Regions from separate parts of the Saccharopolyspora sp. NPDC050389 genome, predicted to be linked through region 1. Evidence: riboswitches for the same ligand, from Rfam matches in the RefSeq annotation. Region 1 holds a riboswitch; each other region holds the start of a gene.

Region 1 (4,472 bases):
GCCGGCCACCGGGAACGACATCGTCGGCGCGTGGATGCCGTAGTCGGCCAGCCGCTTGGCGATGTCGTCGACGGTGATGCCGCTGGTCTTGCTGATCTGCCGCAGGTCGAGGATGCACTCGTGCGCGACGAAGCCGCCCTTGCCGGTGTAGAGCACCGGGAAGTAGTTGTTGAGGCGGCGGGCGACGTAGTTGGCGGCCGCGACCGCGGTCAGCGTCGCCCGGCGCAGGCCGTCGGCGCCCATCATCCGCACGTACGCCCAGGAGATCGGCAGGATCGAGGCGCTGCCCCACGGGGCGGCGCTGATCGGGCCGACGCCGGTCGCCGGTCCGGCGGCGGGCTGCATCGGGTGGTTCGGCAGGAACGGCGCCAGGTGCTCGCGCACGCCGATCGGGCCGACGCCCGGGCCGCCGCCGCCGTGCGGGATGCAGAACGTCTTGTGCAGGTTCAGGTGCGAGACGTCGGAGCCGAACTTGCCCATCCGCGCCAGGCCGATCAGGGCGTTCAGGTTCGCGCCGTCGACGTAGACCTGGCCGCCCGCGTCGTGCACCAGCCCGCACACCTCGCGCACGGTGTCCTCGTACACGCCGTGCGTGGACGGGTAGGTGATCATGATCGCAGCGAGGTCGTCGGCGTGCTCGGCGACCAGCTCGCGCAGGTGCTCCAGCTCGATGTTGCCGGCCTCGTCGCAGCGCACCACGATCACCCGCATCCCGGCCATGACGGCGCTGGCGGCGTTGGTGCCGTGCGCGCTCGCCGGGATCAGGCACACGTCCCGGTCCGCGGCACCACGGCTGCGGTGGTAGGCGCGGATCGCCAGCAGGCCGGCGAATTCGCCCTGGCTACCGGCGTTGGGCTGCAGGCTCACCGCGTCGTAGCCGGTGACCTCGGCCAGCCAGGTCTCCAGGTCCTTGACGATCGACAGCAGCCCCTCGGCGTCCTGCGCGGGCGCGAACGGGTGCAGCGAGCCGAACTCGGGCCAGGTGATGGGCTCCATCTCGGCCGTCGCGTTGAGCTTCATCGTGCACGAGCCCAGCGGGATCATGCTGCGGTCCAGCGCGATGTCCTTGTCCGACAGCCGCCGCAGGTAACGCAGCAGCGAGGTCTCGGAGCGGTGGGTGTGGAACACCGGGTGGGTCAGGTACTCAGAGGTGCGCTCCAGCGCCGCGGGCAGCGCGTCCGGCGTCTCGATGTCGAGCTCGTCGACGTCGGTGCCGGCGATCCCGAACGCCTGCCACACCGCAGTCAGGTGCGCCCGCGTGGTGGTCTCGTCGCAGCTGATGCCGACGTGGTCGGCGTCCACCCGACGGAGGTTGATGCCGCCCCGGCGGGCCGTGGCGACGATGTCGTCGGCCTTGCCCGGCACCTTCGCGACGATCGTGTCGAAGAACTCCCGGTGCGGCACCTCGATCCCGCCGCGGCGCAGCTGCTCGGCGAGCACCGCCGCCATCCGGTGCGCGCGGGTCGCGATCGACCGCAGCCCGGCCGGGCCGTGGTACACCGCGTACATCGACGCCACTACGGCCAGCAGAACCTGCGCGGTGCAGATGTTGCTGGTGGCCTTCTCGCGGCGGATGTGCTGTTCACGGGTCTGCAGCGCCAGCCGGTAGGCCGGGTTGCCGTCGGCGTCGACGCTCACGCCGACCAGCCGCCCCGGCAGCTGCCGCTCGAGCCCCTTGGCCACGGCCATGAATCCGGCGTGCGGGCCGCCGAAGCCCATCGGCACGCCGAACCGCTGCGTGCTGCCGACCACCACGTCCGCACCGATCTCGCCGGGCGAGCGCAACAGCGTCAGCGCCAGCAGGTCGGCAGCGACGACGGCCTTCGCGCCGCGCCGGTGCACCTCGGCGATGATCTCCTCGTGGTCCCGCACCGCGCCGGAAGCGCCCGGGTAGGACAGCAGCACGCCGAAGAACTCGCCTTCCGGCAACGCCTGCGCGCCCGCGGAGAGGTCGGCGACGACGACCTCGATGCCCAGCGGCTCCGCGCGGGTCTCGATCACCGCGATGGTCTGCGGCAGCGTGTCGGCGTCCACCACGAACCGCGGCGATTTCGCCCGGCCCGCGCGGCGCACCAGCGTCATGCCCTCGGCCGCCGCCGTGGACTCGTCGAGCATCGACGAGTTCGCCACCGGCACCCCGGCCAGGTCGGCGACCATCGTCTGGAAGTTCAGCAGCGCTTCGAGCCGGCCCTGCGAGATCTCCGGCTGGTACGGCGTGTAGGCCGTGTACCAGGCGGGGCTCTCCAGCACGTTGCGCAGGATCACCGGCGGCGTGACCGTGCCGTAGTAGCCGAGCCCGATCATCTCGGTGTGCGGGCGACAGCGGCGCGCCAGCTCGCGCAGCTCGGCCAGCGCCTCGGACTCGGTGGCCGGCTCTGGCAGCGCCAGCTGCAGGTCGCCTTCCCTGATCGTGTCCGGCACGGCGTTCTGCCCCAGCTCCTCCAGCGAGCCGACGCCGATCACGTCGAGCATGCGGGCCAGCTCGGCCGGCATCGGGCCGACGTGCCGGTCGGCGAACGGCGTGCCGTGCTCCAGGGCGGCCAGGGGGATGCGGTCGTGGGTCACGTCGGTCATCGCCAAACCTCAATCGTCGCGGCGGCAAAGGGCGGCAGGCAGCCGGAACTGCCCTGCTCTCCCCCTCTGTCACTGTCCGCGAAGCGAACGCCTGAGAGCTTCACCCGGGAACCGGGCTTGCACCGTCGGCGGGGTGCACCACGACTGTGGTGCGCCCTCTTTCCAGAGGTATCTCGCCCGTGCGGTCCAGGTGGCCTGAGAGGTTGTCGGGGAGGGTTGCTCCTTCGGCGCCGACCGCGGCCGAGGCCGGGCCGGACTCTCCCGCACGGGGTCGGCGATGTGCCGCAGCTTACCCGATCAGGGGGCCCTAACGGACCAGCGATGTCACCGGCCGCACACCACCCGACCGGACCAGTCGGCTCAGCCGGTCTCGGCCTGCCGGTCGCGCCGGCGGCGGGACAGCTCGTCGTCCACCGGCACCAGCTCGGCGCCGTCGGCCCGCTCGGCCGGGAAGTCGTGGATCGTGCCGCTGATCTCGCGCATCGCACCGCTGACGGCGATGCCGAACACCCCTTGGCCACCCTGCAACAGGTCGACCACCTCCTCGGCAGAGGTGCACTCGTAGACCGTCGTCCCGTCGCTGAACAGCGTCAGCTTGGCCAGGTCCTGCACGCCCCGGTTGCGCAAGTGCTCCACTGCGACCCGGATGTTGTGCAGCGACACCCCGGTGTCCAGCAGTCGCTTGACCACCTTGAGCACCAGGATGTCCTTGAACGAGTACAGCCGCTGCGAGCCGGAGCCGGCGGCACCGCGGATGGACGGGCCGACCAGCTTGGTGCGCGCCCAGTAGTCCAACTGGCGGTAGGTGATGCCGGCGATCTGGCAGGCGGCCGGGCCCCGGTAGCCGACCAGTTCGTCCGGCAGCGAGGCGTCGGGGAACAGCTCGCCCTGCTCCACGGCAGCATCCCGGTTGGACGCTTCCTCGACCACGCCTGCCTCCCCTCGTCCGGCACGAAGCCGACGACGATCACCAGCTCCCGGACCATCGCGATCCGGGGCCGCGAACACCGCCCAGCGGCCGAATCACACCGGGGCAATTCGCGTAAGTTCGACGGTATGCCTGCCCCGCGGGGAGGTCAACGCGACGCGCGGGGCACCCGGACGACCCGGCCCCCGCCTGCTCGCGCAGACGGGGGCCGGGCTGTCTCGTCGGTCGATCGGCGGGCTCAGGTGTCGGCGCCGCGGAAGTCCTCCGGGGAGACGGAGTCCAGGAACTCGCGGAACTTCTCCACCTCGTCCTCCTGCTCGTCCGGGATGATCAGCCCCGCCTCGTCCAGCACCGACTCGTCGGCGTGGATGGGCACCCCGATGCGCAGCGCCAGCGCCACCGAGTCGCTCGGCCGCGCGGAGACCCGCACATCCCCGTCGAACACCAGCTCGGCGAAGAAGGTGCCGTCCTGCAGGTCGGTGATCCGCACCTGTTCCAGGTCGCGCCCGAGGGCGCCGATGACGTCCTTCAGCAGGTCGTGGGTAAGGGGTCTCTGCGGCCGCACACCCTGCTGCTCCAGCGCGATGGCGGTCGCCTCGACCGAGCCGATCCAGATCGGCAGGTAACGCTCGCCGTGCGCTTCGCGCAACAGCAGAATCGGCTGGTTTGCTGGTAGTTCAACTCGCACGCCGACGACGCGCATCTCGCTGCTCATCGTCACATCGCCTCCTCCAGCGCGCCGAAGCGTGACATCCCCGTCGAGGATCGCGCACCGACGCCTCCGACGCTACCCGCGTTGCGGCGGACACGCCCATCCCTTTAGCGGTCTGGTCGACCACCGAATCCGCGGCCTTCTTGCCGGTGCATCTGGCCCGAACCGCTGGCTGAGCTCGTCTTCGAGCATTACCAGCACGATACACCGCCAACCCGCCCGCCGGACCGGCGGAAAGAGGACCGCTACAACGTGGAA
Region 2 (4,472 bases), on a different contig from region 1:
TGGCTCTTGCCGTCCTTGCCGAAGAACTTGTTCTTGACCTGGTCGATCTTCTCCTTGTTCTTCGGGTCGGAGGCGTACTTCTTGGCCTGGTCGATCACCTTGCGGCCCTGCTGGCTGCTGGCGAAATCGGCGACCTTCTTGAACAGAGACATCGTCGCTCCCGGCGGTTCGACAGTTACGGCCACCACCAGGCTACCGACAATTCGGTCACGAATCAGCCGAGCACCAGCTGCAAAGTCTGATCGACGCAACCGCACGTTGCGTCAGACAAGCGGCGAAGCCGCTTAGCCCACCCTCGCAGCCTGCACCGCCGCGGGTTCTCAGAGGTCTTCTCGCGAGGACAGCCCCGACGCCGCGTATTGGACATACATAAGTCGGGGATCCCGGAGTCGAGAAGGCCTCTGAGGTTCCGCCACCCGCACCGCTAAGCAGGACGAGCCTGGAAACTGTAGTCAGCCGAGGACGCCGCCGATCGACGCGTGGCCCTTCAGCAGGTTCCGGGCCACGGTGCGGCGCTGGATCTCGTCGGTGCCCTCGAAGATGCGCAGCAGCCGCAGGTCGCGGTACCAGCGCTCGACCGGCAGCTCCTTGGTGTAGCCCATGCCGCCGTGCATCTGCAGCACCCGGTCCACGATCTCGTTGGCGTGGGTGGCGCCGAAGAGCTTGGCCACCGACTGCGCGTGTCGGGAGTCCATGCCCTGGTCGACCTGCCAGGCCGCCTGCAGCACGAGCCAGCGCAGCGCCTCGATCTCCACCGCGGAGTCGGCGATCATCCACTGGATGGCCTGGCGCTCGGCGATCGGCTTGCCAAAGGTCTCGCGGGTCTTGGCGTATTCCATGCCCATCTCGACGAGCCGCTCGCAGGCGCCGAGGGCGTGCGCGGGCAGCAGGTAGCGGCCGCGGCCGATCCACTGCATGGCGAGCTTGAAGCCGTGGCCGACCTCGCCGAGCACGTTGCGCTCCGGGACCCGCACGTTGTCGAACACCAGCGCGGCGGGCTGCCGCTCCCACGGGCCCATGATGTCGATCGGCTCGGACTTCCAGCCCGCGTCGCGGTCGGCCAGGAAGCAGGTGACGCCGCCGTTGGCGCCCTTCTCCCGGTCGGTCACGGCGAAGACCATCACGAAGTCGGCGTCGATGCCGCCGGTGATGAAGGTCTTCTCGCCGTTGATGACCCACTCGTCGCCGTCCTTGACGGCGGTGGTGCGCAGGTTCTTGGCGTCCGAGCCGGCGCCGGGCTCGGTGATCGCGAAGCAGGACTTGCGGGTGCCCTCGATCGTCGGGAGCAGGTAGCGCTCCTTCTGGTCGGCGTTGGCGTAGTAGAGGATGTTGTCGGCGTAGCCGCCGAAGCGGAACGGCACGAAGGTGCGGCCGAGCTCGACCTCGATGAGCGCCGTCATCACCGCCGACAGGCCCATGCCGCCGTACTCCTCGGGCGTCTGCACGCCCCAGAACCCGGCCTGCTTCGCCTTGTCCTGCAGTTCCCGCTGCTCGTCCTTGGTCAAACCGCGCTCCCCGGCCCGCTCGCGGCGCAGCACCTCCGGTTCCAGCGGCACCAGTTCGCGCTGGACGAAGTTGCGCACCCAGTCGCGGATGTCGCGTTCTGTGTCGGACAGCGAGAAGTCGACCATCGCCGGATCCTTTCCTGCGGCCAGCTAACTAACGACGTTAGTTTTGTGGCAGCCTAAGACGGTCTCGGCGACCGCCGCAAGGGATCCGACGAGGAGAAGACGTGCCCAGACCGACCATCCCCCGGCTGTCGCCGGAACGCATCCAGCGGATCGGGCTGGAGATCATCGACGCCGACGGCCTCGAAGCGCTGTCCATGCGGCGGCTGGCCGAACGACTCGGCGTCCGCGCGGCGTCGCTGTACAACCACGTGTCGACCAAGGACGAGCTGCTGCACGAGATCGCCGACGACGTGATGACCGCGGTGGACGTCTCGGGCTTCGAAACGGACTGGACGACCGGCCTGCGCACCTGGGCGCGCTCCTACCGGGCCGCCCTGATCGCCCACCCGAACCTGGTCCCGTTCCTGGCCTACGGCCCGGCCCGCCGGGAGAACGCGCTGCGCAGGGCGGACGCGGTGCACGGCGGCCTGACCCGGGCCGGCTGGCCGCAGCGCTACGCCACGATGATCGGCGCCTCGACGAAGTACCTGGTGGTGGGCTCGGCGATGGGCTCCTTCAGCGGCGGATTCCCGGATGACGCGGCGCTCTACGGCGACCGCTTCCCGCACCTGAACAAGGCCCACCTGCTCCGCGAGCACGCGGCGGAGATCGACGCCGACAGCTTCGAGCTGGCCCTGGCGGCCCTCGTCGACGGCTTGGAGAAGCAGTACCGCGAGCTCACCGCCTGACGCCCGCCCGAGATCACTCACCCTCCCGGTTGACGTGGGTCACGCCGGTTCGTAGCGTCCTCTTCGCACAACCGAATACCGCGCCTACGACGTCGTGCGGGAGAGACTCCGGCCCGGTCCGGGACTGGAGCGCCGAAGGAGCAATTCTCCCCAGCAAACTCTCAGGCACCGGCACCGCACGGCACCAGGCGAACACGGAGAAAAGCAGAAGCAGGCGCTTCTCGCCCACGGTGCAAGCCGTCCCTCGGGGCGGCGAAACTCTCAGGCCAATGACTCCGGGGAGACCGCCCGACCAGCGCAAGCCCGCGCAGGTCGGGGTCGAGGTGCCCCCGATAAGGTTGGACTCAGTGAGCTGACCGGCCCTCGACTGCCGACCGGCGCCCACCAGGAGGAGTCTCACCATGTCGTCGCCACGACAGACGCCCTTGCACCACGTGCACGAAGCCCTAGGGGCGACGTTCACCGAGTTCGCCGGCTGGCGGATGCCACTGCGCTACTCGGGCGACACCGCCGAGCACAACGCGGTGCGCAACGGCGCCGGGCTGTTCGACCTGACCCACATGGGCGAGATCCGGATCAGCGGGCCGCAGGCCGCCGAGGCGCTGGACTACGCGCTGGTCGCGAACGCGTCCGCGATCAAGCCCGGCCGCGCCCGCTACACGATGATCTGCAACGCCACCGGCGGCGTGCTCGACGACCTGATCGTCTACCGGCTCGGCGAGCAGGAGTTCCTGGTGGTGGCCAACGCGGCGAACGCCGCCGTGGTCTCCGCCGAGCTGGCCGAGCGCATCGGCGGCTTCGACGCCGAGCATCGGGACGTCTCCGACGACTACGCGCTGATCGCGGTGCAGGGCCCGAACGCGGTCGCCATCCTCGCGCCGCTGACCGACACCGACCTCGCCGAGGTCAAGTACTACGCGGGCTACCGCAGCCGGGTCGCGGGCAAGGACGTGCTGCTGGCGCGCACCGGTTACACCGGCGAGGACGGCTTCGAGCTGTTCACCGCGCCCGGCGACGCCGAGGCGGTCTGGCAGGCGCTGACCGAGTCCGGTGCTTCGCACGGCCTGCAGCCCGCCGGGTTGTCCTGCCGCGACACGCTGCGGCTGGAGGCCGGCATGCCGCTGTACGGCAACGAGCTGTCCGCCGAGCTCACGCCCTTCCAAGCCAACCTCGGCCGGGTGGTCAAGCTGGACAAGGCCGGCGACTTCGTCGGCAAGGACGCGCTGGCCGCCGCGGCGGAGAAGCCCACCGAGCGCACGCTGGTCGGGTTGAGCACCGAGCAGCGCCGGGCGCCCCGGCACGGCTACCGCGTGCTGGACGCCGACGGCGCCGAGATCGGCGTCGTGACCAGCGGCGCCCCGTCCCCGACGCTCGGCCACCCGATCGGGATGGCCTACGTGGACCGCGACCACAGCGAACCCGGCACGCAGCTGCAGGTCGACATCCGCGGCAAGGCCGTCGCGGTGCAGGTCGTCGAGCTGCCGTTCTACCGCCGCAATGCCTGAAGAGAAATACACAGGAGGCAACACCATGTCGACACCGGACCTGTTCAACGACCAGCTGGCCGCGGTGGACCCCGAGGTGGCGGCGGCGGTCGACGCCGAGCTCAACCGCCAGCAGACCACGCTGGAGATGATCGCCTCGGAGAACTTCGCACCGCAGGCCGTCCTTGAGGCGCAGGGCTCGGTGCTGACCAACAAGTACGCCGAGGGCTACCCGGGCCGCCGCTACTACGGCGGCTGCGAGCACGTCGACGTCGTCGAGCAGCTGGCCATCGACCGGGTCAAGGAGCTCTTCGGGGCGTCCTTCGCCAACGTGCAGCCGCACTCCGGCGCGCAGGCCAACGCGGCGGCGATGTTCGCGCTGCTCAAGCCGGGCGACACGATCATGGGCCTGGACCTGGCGCACGGCGGTCACCTGACCCACGGCATGCGGATCAACTTCTCCGGCAAGCTCTACAACGTGGTGCCCTACCACGTGCGCGAGGACGACCACCGCGTCGACATGGACGAGGTCGCCAAGCTCGCGCGGGAGTCCAAGCCGCAGCTGATCATCGCCGGTTGGTCGGCGTACCCGCGGCAGCTGGACTTCAAGCGGTTCCGGGAGATCGCCG
Region 3 (4,472 bases), on a different contig from region 1:
CGGCGACAGCCCGCTGACGGAGACGGCGCCGCTGGACGACCGGCCGGAACGGGCGACCATCGTCGGCCCGGTCCAGGCGATGGAAGCCGCGGTCCGCGAACTGCCCACCGACGAGATCGCGTGGAGCATCCTGCGCGGCGGACGCTTCGTGGGGCCCGCGACGGTGCAGGACCAGCAGCGGGCCCGGCTGCGCGCCGGGCAGCTGCCCATCCCGGGCGACGGGCGTTCGTGGGTGGCGATGGTGCATGCGCGGGACTACGCGGAGGCGGTGGTCGGCGCGCTGGAACGCGGCTGCGTGGGCGAGACGCTGAACGTGGCCGACGAGCCTGTCCGGGTAGGCGACTACTACCGCGACCTCGCCCGCGCGGACGGCAGCCCACCACCCCGGCAGGCCCCGGACGAGGCCGCCGAACCATCGCACCGCGTCAGCAGCGAAGCGGCCCGGCGACTCCTCGACTGGTCCCCGGTGCACGGCATCTGGCCGGTGCGCGACGGGGGCCGGTGACAGGAAGGTTCCCATGCACTCACTGCGGGCCGGGTGGTGCTGACAGGAAAGTTCCCGTGCTCGCGCTGCGGGCCCGATGGCAGGAAAGTTCCCTCGCGCATGCCACCGGGCTCCAGTGCGGCCGGGCGGTGACAGGAAAGTTCCCATGCACTCACCGCAGGGTCGTGCTCGGTGACAGGAAGGTTCCCTTGCTCGCACTGCACGCCCGGTGGTGACAGGAAAGTTCCCATGCACTCACCGGGCGTGCGGCGGGTCAGCACTCGATGACGTTGACGGCGAGGCCGCCGCGAGCCGTCTCCTTGTATTTGACCTTCATGTCCCGGCCGGTCTCCCGCATCGTCTTGATGACCTTGTCCAGCGAGACGAAGTGCGTGCCATCGCCGCGCAATGCCATCCGAGCCGCCGTGATCGCCTTCACCGACGCGACCGCGTTGCGCTCGATGCACGGGATCTGCACCAAGCCACCGATCGGATCACAGGTGAGCCCGAGGTTGTGCTCCATCGCGATCTCCGCCGCGTTCTCCACCTGGCGCGGAGTTCCACCGAGCACCTCGGCGAGCCCGGCCGCCGCCATCGAACACGCCGACCCGACCTCGCCCTGGCAACCGACCTCGGCACCGGAGATCGACGCGTTCTCCTTGAACAGCACGCCGACCGCGCCGGCCGCAAGCAGGAACCGCACCACACCGTCGTCGTCCGCGCCCGGCACGAACCGCATGTAGTAGTGCAGCACCGCCGGGACGATGCCGGCCGCACCGTTGGTCGGCGCAGTCACCACGCGCCCGCCGGCCGCGTTCTCCTCGTTCACCGCGAGCGCGAACAGGGTGACCCACTCCAGCGGATCGTCGGCCTCGGTCAACGAAGCCGCCAGCTCCGCCGCCCGCCGCTTGACCTTCAGCCCACCAGGCAGCTCTCCGGAGTTCCGGCACCCGTTGTCCACGCACTCGCGCATGACCTGCCAGATGCCCAGCAGCTCCTTGTGCACGGCGTCCCCGCCGCGCCACGACAGCTCGTTCGCCAGCATCACACCGCTGATCGGCAGCCCGGACTCCTCGGTGCGGTCGAGCAGTTCCACGCCGGTCCGGAACGGGTACCGCACCGCGGTCTCGTCGGGCTTGATCCGATCGGTGCCGGTGGCGTCCTCGTCGACGACGAAACCACCGCCCACCGAGTAGAAGACCGAACTCTCCAGCTCGGCCCCGTCGGTGCCGGTCGCGGTGAACCGCATCCCGTTGGGGTGCAGCGGCAGCGACTTGCGCCGGTGCATCACCAGGTCGCGGTCCGCGGTGAACCGGATCTCCTGCACGCCGTCGAGCCGCAACCGCCCGGTCTCCCGGATCTCGGCGACCCGGCCTTCGACCGCCGCCGGGTCGACGGTCTCCGGGCTGTGCCCCTCGAGACCGAGCAGCACCGCCTTCGGGCTGCCGTGCCCGTGCCCGGTCGCGCCGAGCGACCCGAAGAGTTCCGCCTTGATCCGCTTGACCTGCGGCAACCGGCCCGCGCTGTGCAGCCGTTGCGCGAACATCCGGGCCGCGCGCATCGGGCCGACCGTGTGCGAGCTGGACGGTCCGATACCGACCGAGAACAGGTCGAAGACACTGATCGCCATTGACCGTCTCCTCCCTCGCCGATTCCCCGCTACTCCGCGATCACCGCGGCGTACTGCTCGGCGGTGAGCAGAGCACCGGTGTCGGAGGTGCGCACCTCCAGCAGCCAGCCCTCGCCATACGGCTCGGAGTTGACCAGCGCCGGGTCGTCCACGACGGACTCGTTGATCGCCACGACCTCGCCGGTGACCGGCGCGAACAGGTCGCTGACGGACTTCGTGGACTCCAGCTCACCGCAGGGCTTGCCCGCTTCGATCTGCTCCCCCACCTCGGGCAGCTGCACGTAGACGATGTCGCCGAGCGCGTCCGCGGCGTGCTGGGTGATGCCGATCCGGACCAGCTCGTCGCGGTCCTCGATCCACTCGTGCTCTTCGGTGTAGCGCAGGTTCGCGGGCAGAGACATGTCAGGAGGCTCCAAGGCTTTCGAGGGGCAGGGGTTGCCCGGGATGGCTGGGCCTCCCCCTCTGTTTCGGAACCTGAGAGCTTCGCCGCGGTTTCTCGCGGCTTGCACCGTGGGTGGAGCGTCAGCGATGACGCGCACTTTCCAGAGTTGCCTCGCCCGAACGGTCATGGGTGCCTGAGAGTTTGTGGGGAGTCTTGCTCCTTCGGCGCCCTGACGGCTCGGCGTGAGTCCTCAGGGTCTCTCCCGCACGGGGTCGACGGCCGGTATGCGATTGTCGATGTGCTCAGCAACGATAAACGGGCCAGCCCTGGTGTCAATGCCCTCCCCCACCTGACCGGCGGCGGCCCGAAGCACTCAGGAGGCCGGTGATGCTGGACGTCCGGGCGCTGGTCGAGCGGGTCGGCCCCACGCTTCTGCGCACCGTGGTCAGCCCAGAGCCGACCGTCTGCGTGGGGGACGTCGTCATCGCCGAACCCGATCAGCCGCCGACCGCGGCGGGCGGCGACCTCGTGCTCGGCGTGGCCGTCACGGACCGCGAGCACGCGAGGCGGCTAACGCGGGCCTGCGGCGCGCAGGGCGCGGCAGCGGTGCTGTTCAAGCCGCCGATCTCGGCTGATGACGCGGTGGCCGCAGCGGCCGAGGAAGCCGGGGTCGCCCTGGTGGAGGTTCGGCCGGGCACCGGCTGGGCGCAGTTGGTGTGGCTGATCCGGGCCGCGCTGGCCGGGACCGGCATCGAGGAGGCCGACGCGCGCGGCACCGGGGTCGGCGACCTGTTCCGGCTCGCCGACGCGGTGGCCGACGTGGTGGACGCACCGGTCACGATCGAGGACGCGCACTCCCAGGTCCTGGCCTACTCCGCCCGGCAGGACCTCACCGACCCGGCGCGGGTGTCGACGATCATGGGCCGCAAGCAGCCCGACGACGTGCTCGCCAAGTTCCGGGCCCGCGGCACGTTCCGCCAGCTCAGCAAGGGCAGTTCGGCGATCTTCGTGCCCGCCCAGCAGGACGGCACCCTGCCCCGGCTGGTGGTGCCGATCCGGATGGGCGGCGAACTGCTCGGCTCGATGTGGGCCGTGGTGCCCGGCGAGGTTTCCGAGGAGCGCTCCACCGCGTTCGCCGACACCGCCCCGCTGGTCGCGTTGCAACTGCTGCGGTGGCGGGCGGTGGCGGACGCCGAGCGCCGCCGGTCCGCCGAGCAGGTGCGGCTGCTGCTGGAGGGCGGCGAGGGCTGGCGGGTGGCCGCGAACGAGCTGGCGGTGCCCAACGAGGCGCATCGGGTCGTCGCGATCGAAATGCCGTCGTCCGCAGGGCCCGCGGAGGGACACCGGCTGGCGATGTGGGAGTGGATCACGCGCGGGATCGGGCGGCGCCCGCTGGTCACCGAGATCGGCACCATGCTCTACGCGCTGGTGCCCGACCGGGTGGGCGCGGGCGGCTGGCCGGACCTGCGGGATGCACTCACGTCCCATGACGCTTCGCCGCGCCCGCTGATCGCGGTGGGCAACCCGGTGGCGGTCGCCGAGCTCCCTCAGTCGCGCGCGCAGGCCGAGGAGCTGGTCGGTCTGCTGCGCACCGGCCAGCTGCGAGACCGGGTGGCGGTGTACGAGGAGAACTGGCATCTGGTGGTGCTCAGCCGAATGGCCGGTGCGTCGACCGACGCGGGCGTCGGCACGCTCGGCCCGCTGCCGGTGCTGCGCGAGCACGACCGGACGCAAGGCACCGAATACCTGGCCACCCTCCACGCGTGGCTGCGCCACCCGGGCGATCCGCGGCAGGCGAGCCGGGAGCTGCGCGTGCACCCGAACACCTTCCGCTACCGGATGAAGCGACTCACCCAACTCGTGGACATCGACCTGGAAAGCCCCAACGTCCGCGCAGCGCTGTTCGTGCAACTGCTCGCCGACCGCTGGGCGCAGCACGGCTGACAGCAAGGGAACTTTCCTGTCAGCCCTGCCCG

The links. A riboswitch is a leader RNA that binds a small molecule or an ion and turns the genes downstream of it on or off. The one in region 1 is predicted to bind glycine.
Region 2: linked by a shared signal. The riboswitch ahead of gcvT (glycine cleavage system aminomethyltransferase GcvT) and the one ahead of gcvP (aminomethyl-transferring glycine dehydrogenase) in region 1 are both predicted to bind glycine.
Region 3: linked by a shared signal. The riboswitch ahead of gcvH (glycine cleavage system protein GcvH) and the one ahead of gcvP (aminomethyl-transferring glycine dehydrogenase) in region 1 are both predicted to bind glycine.

What each region holds. Positions count from the first base shown of each region.
Region 1 covers NZ_JBFAKG010000049.1:58,045-62,516, forward strand. The annotation lists gene gcvP (aminomethyl-transferring glycine dehydrogenase) at 1-2,574, opposite strand, end outside; glycine riboswitch at 2,747-2,848, opposite strand; gene AB0I53_RS28740 (MerR family transcriptional regulator) at 2,935-3,504, opposite strand; gene AB0I53_RS28745 (bifunctional nuclease family protein) at 3,741-4,217, opposite strand.
Region 2 covers NZ_JBFAKG010000019.1:6,941-11,412, reverse strand. The annotation lists gene AB0I53_RS14810 (hypothetical protein) at 1-152, opposite strand, end outside; gene AB0I53_RS14805 (acyl-CoA dehydrogenase family protein) at 453-1,631, opposite strand; gene AB0I53_RS14800 (TetR/AcrR family transcriptional regulator) at 1,733-2,359, shown strand; glycine riboswitch at 2,447-2,546, shown strand; glycine riboswitch at 2,547-2,645, shown strand; gene gcvT (glycine cleavage system aminomethyltransferase GcvT) at 2,761-3,864, shown strand; gene glyA (serine hydroxymethyltransferase) at 3,890-4,472, shown strand, end outside.
Region 3 covers NZ_JBFAKG010000011.1:66,968-71,439, reverse strand. The annotation lists gene AB0I53_RS09635 (NAD(P)-dependent oxidoreductase) at 1-505, shown strand, start outside; gene AB0I53_RS09630 (L-serine ammonia-lyase) at 759-2,114, opposite strand; gene gcvH (glycine cleavage system protein GcvH) at 2,144-2,515, opposite strand; glycine riboswitch at 2,667-2,771, opposite strand; gene AB0I53_RS09620 (helix-turn-helix domain-containing protein) at 2,884-4,440, shown strand.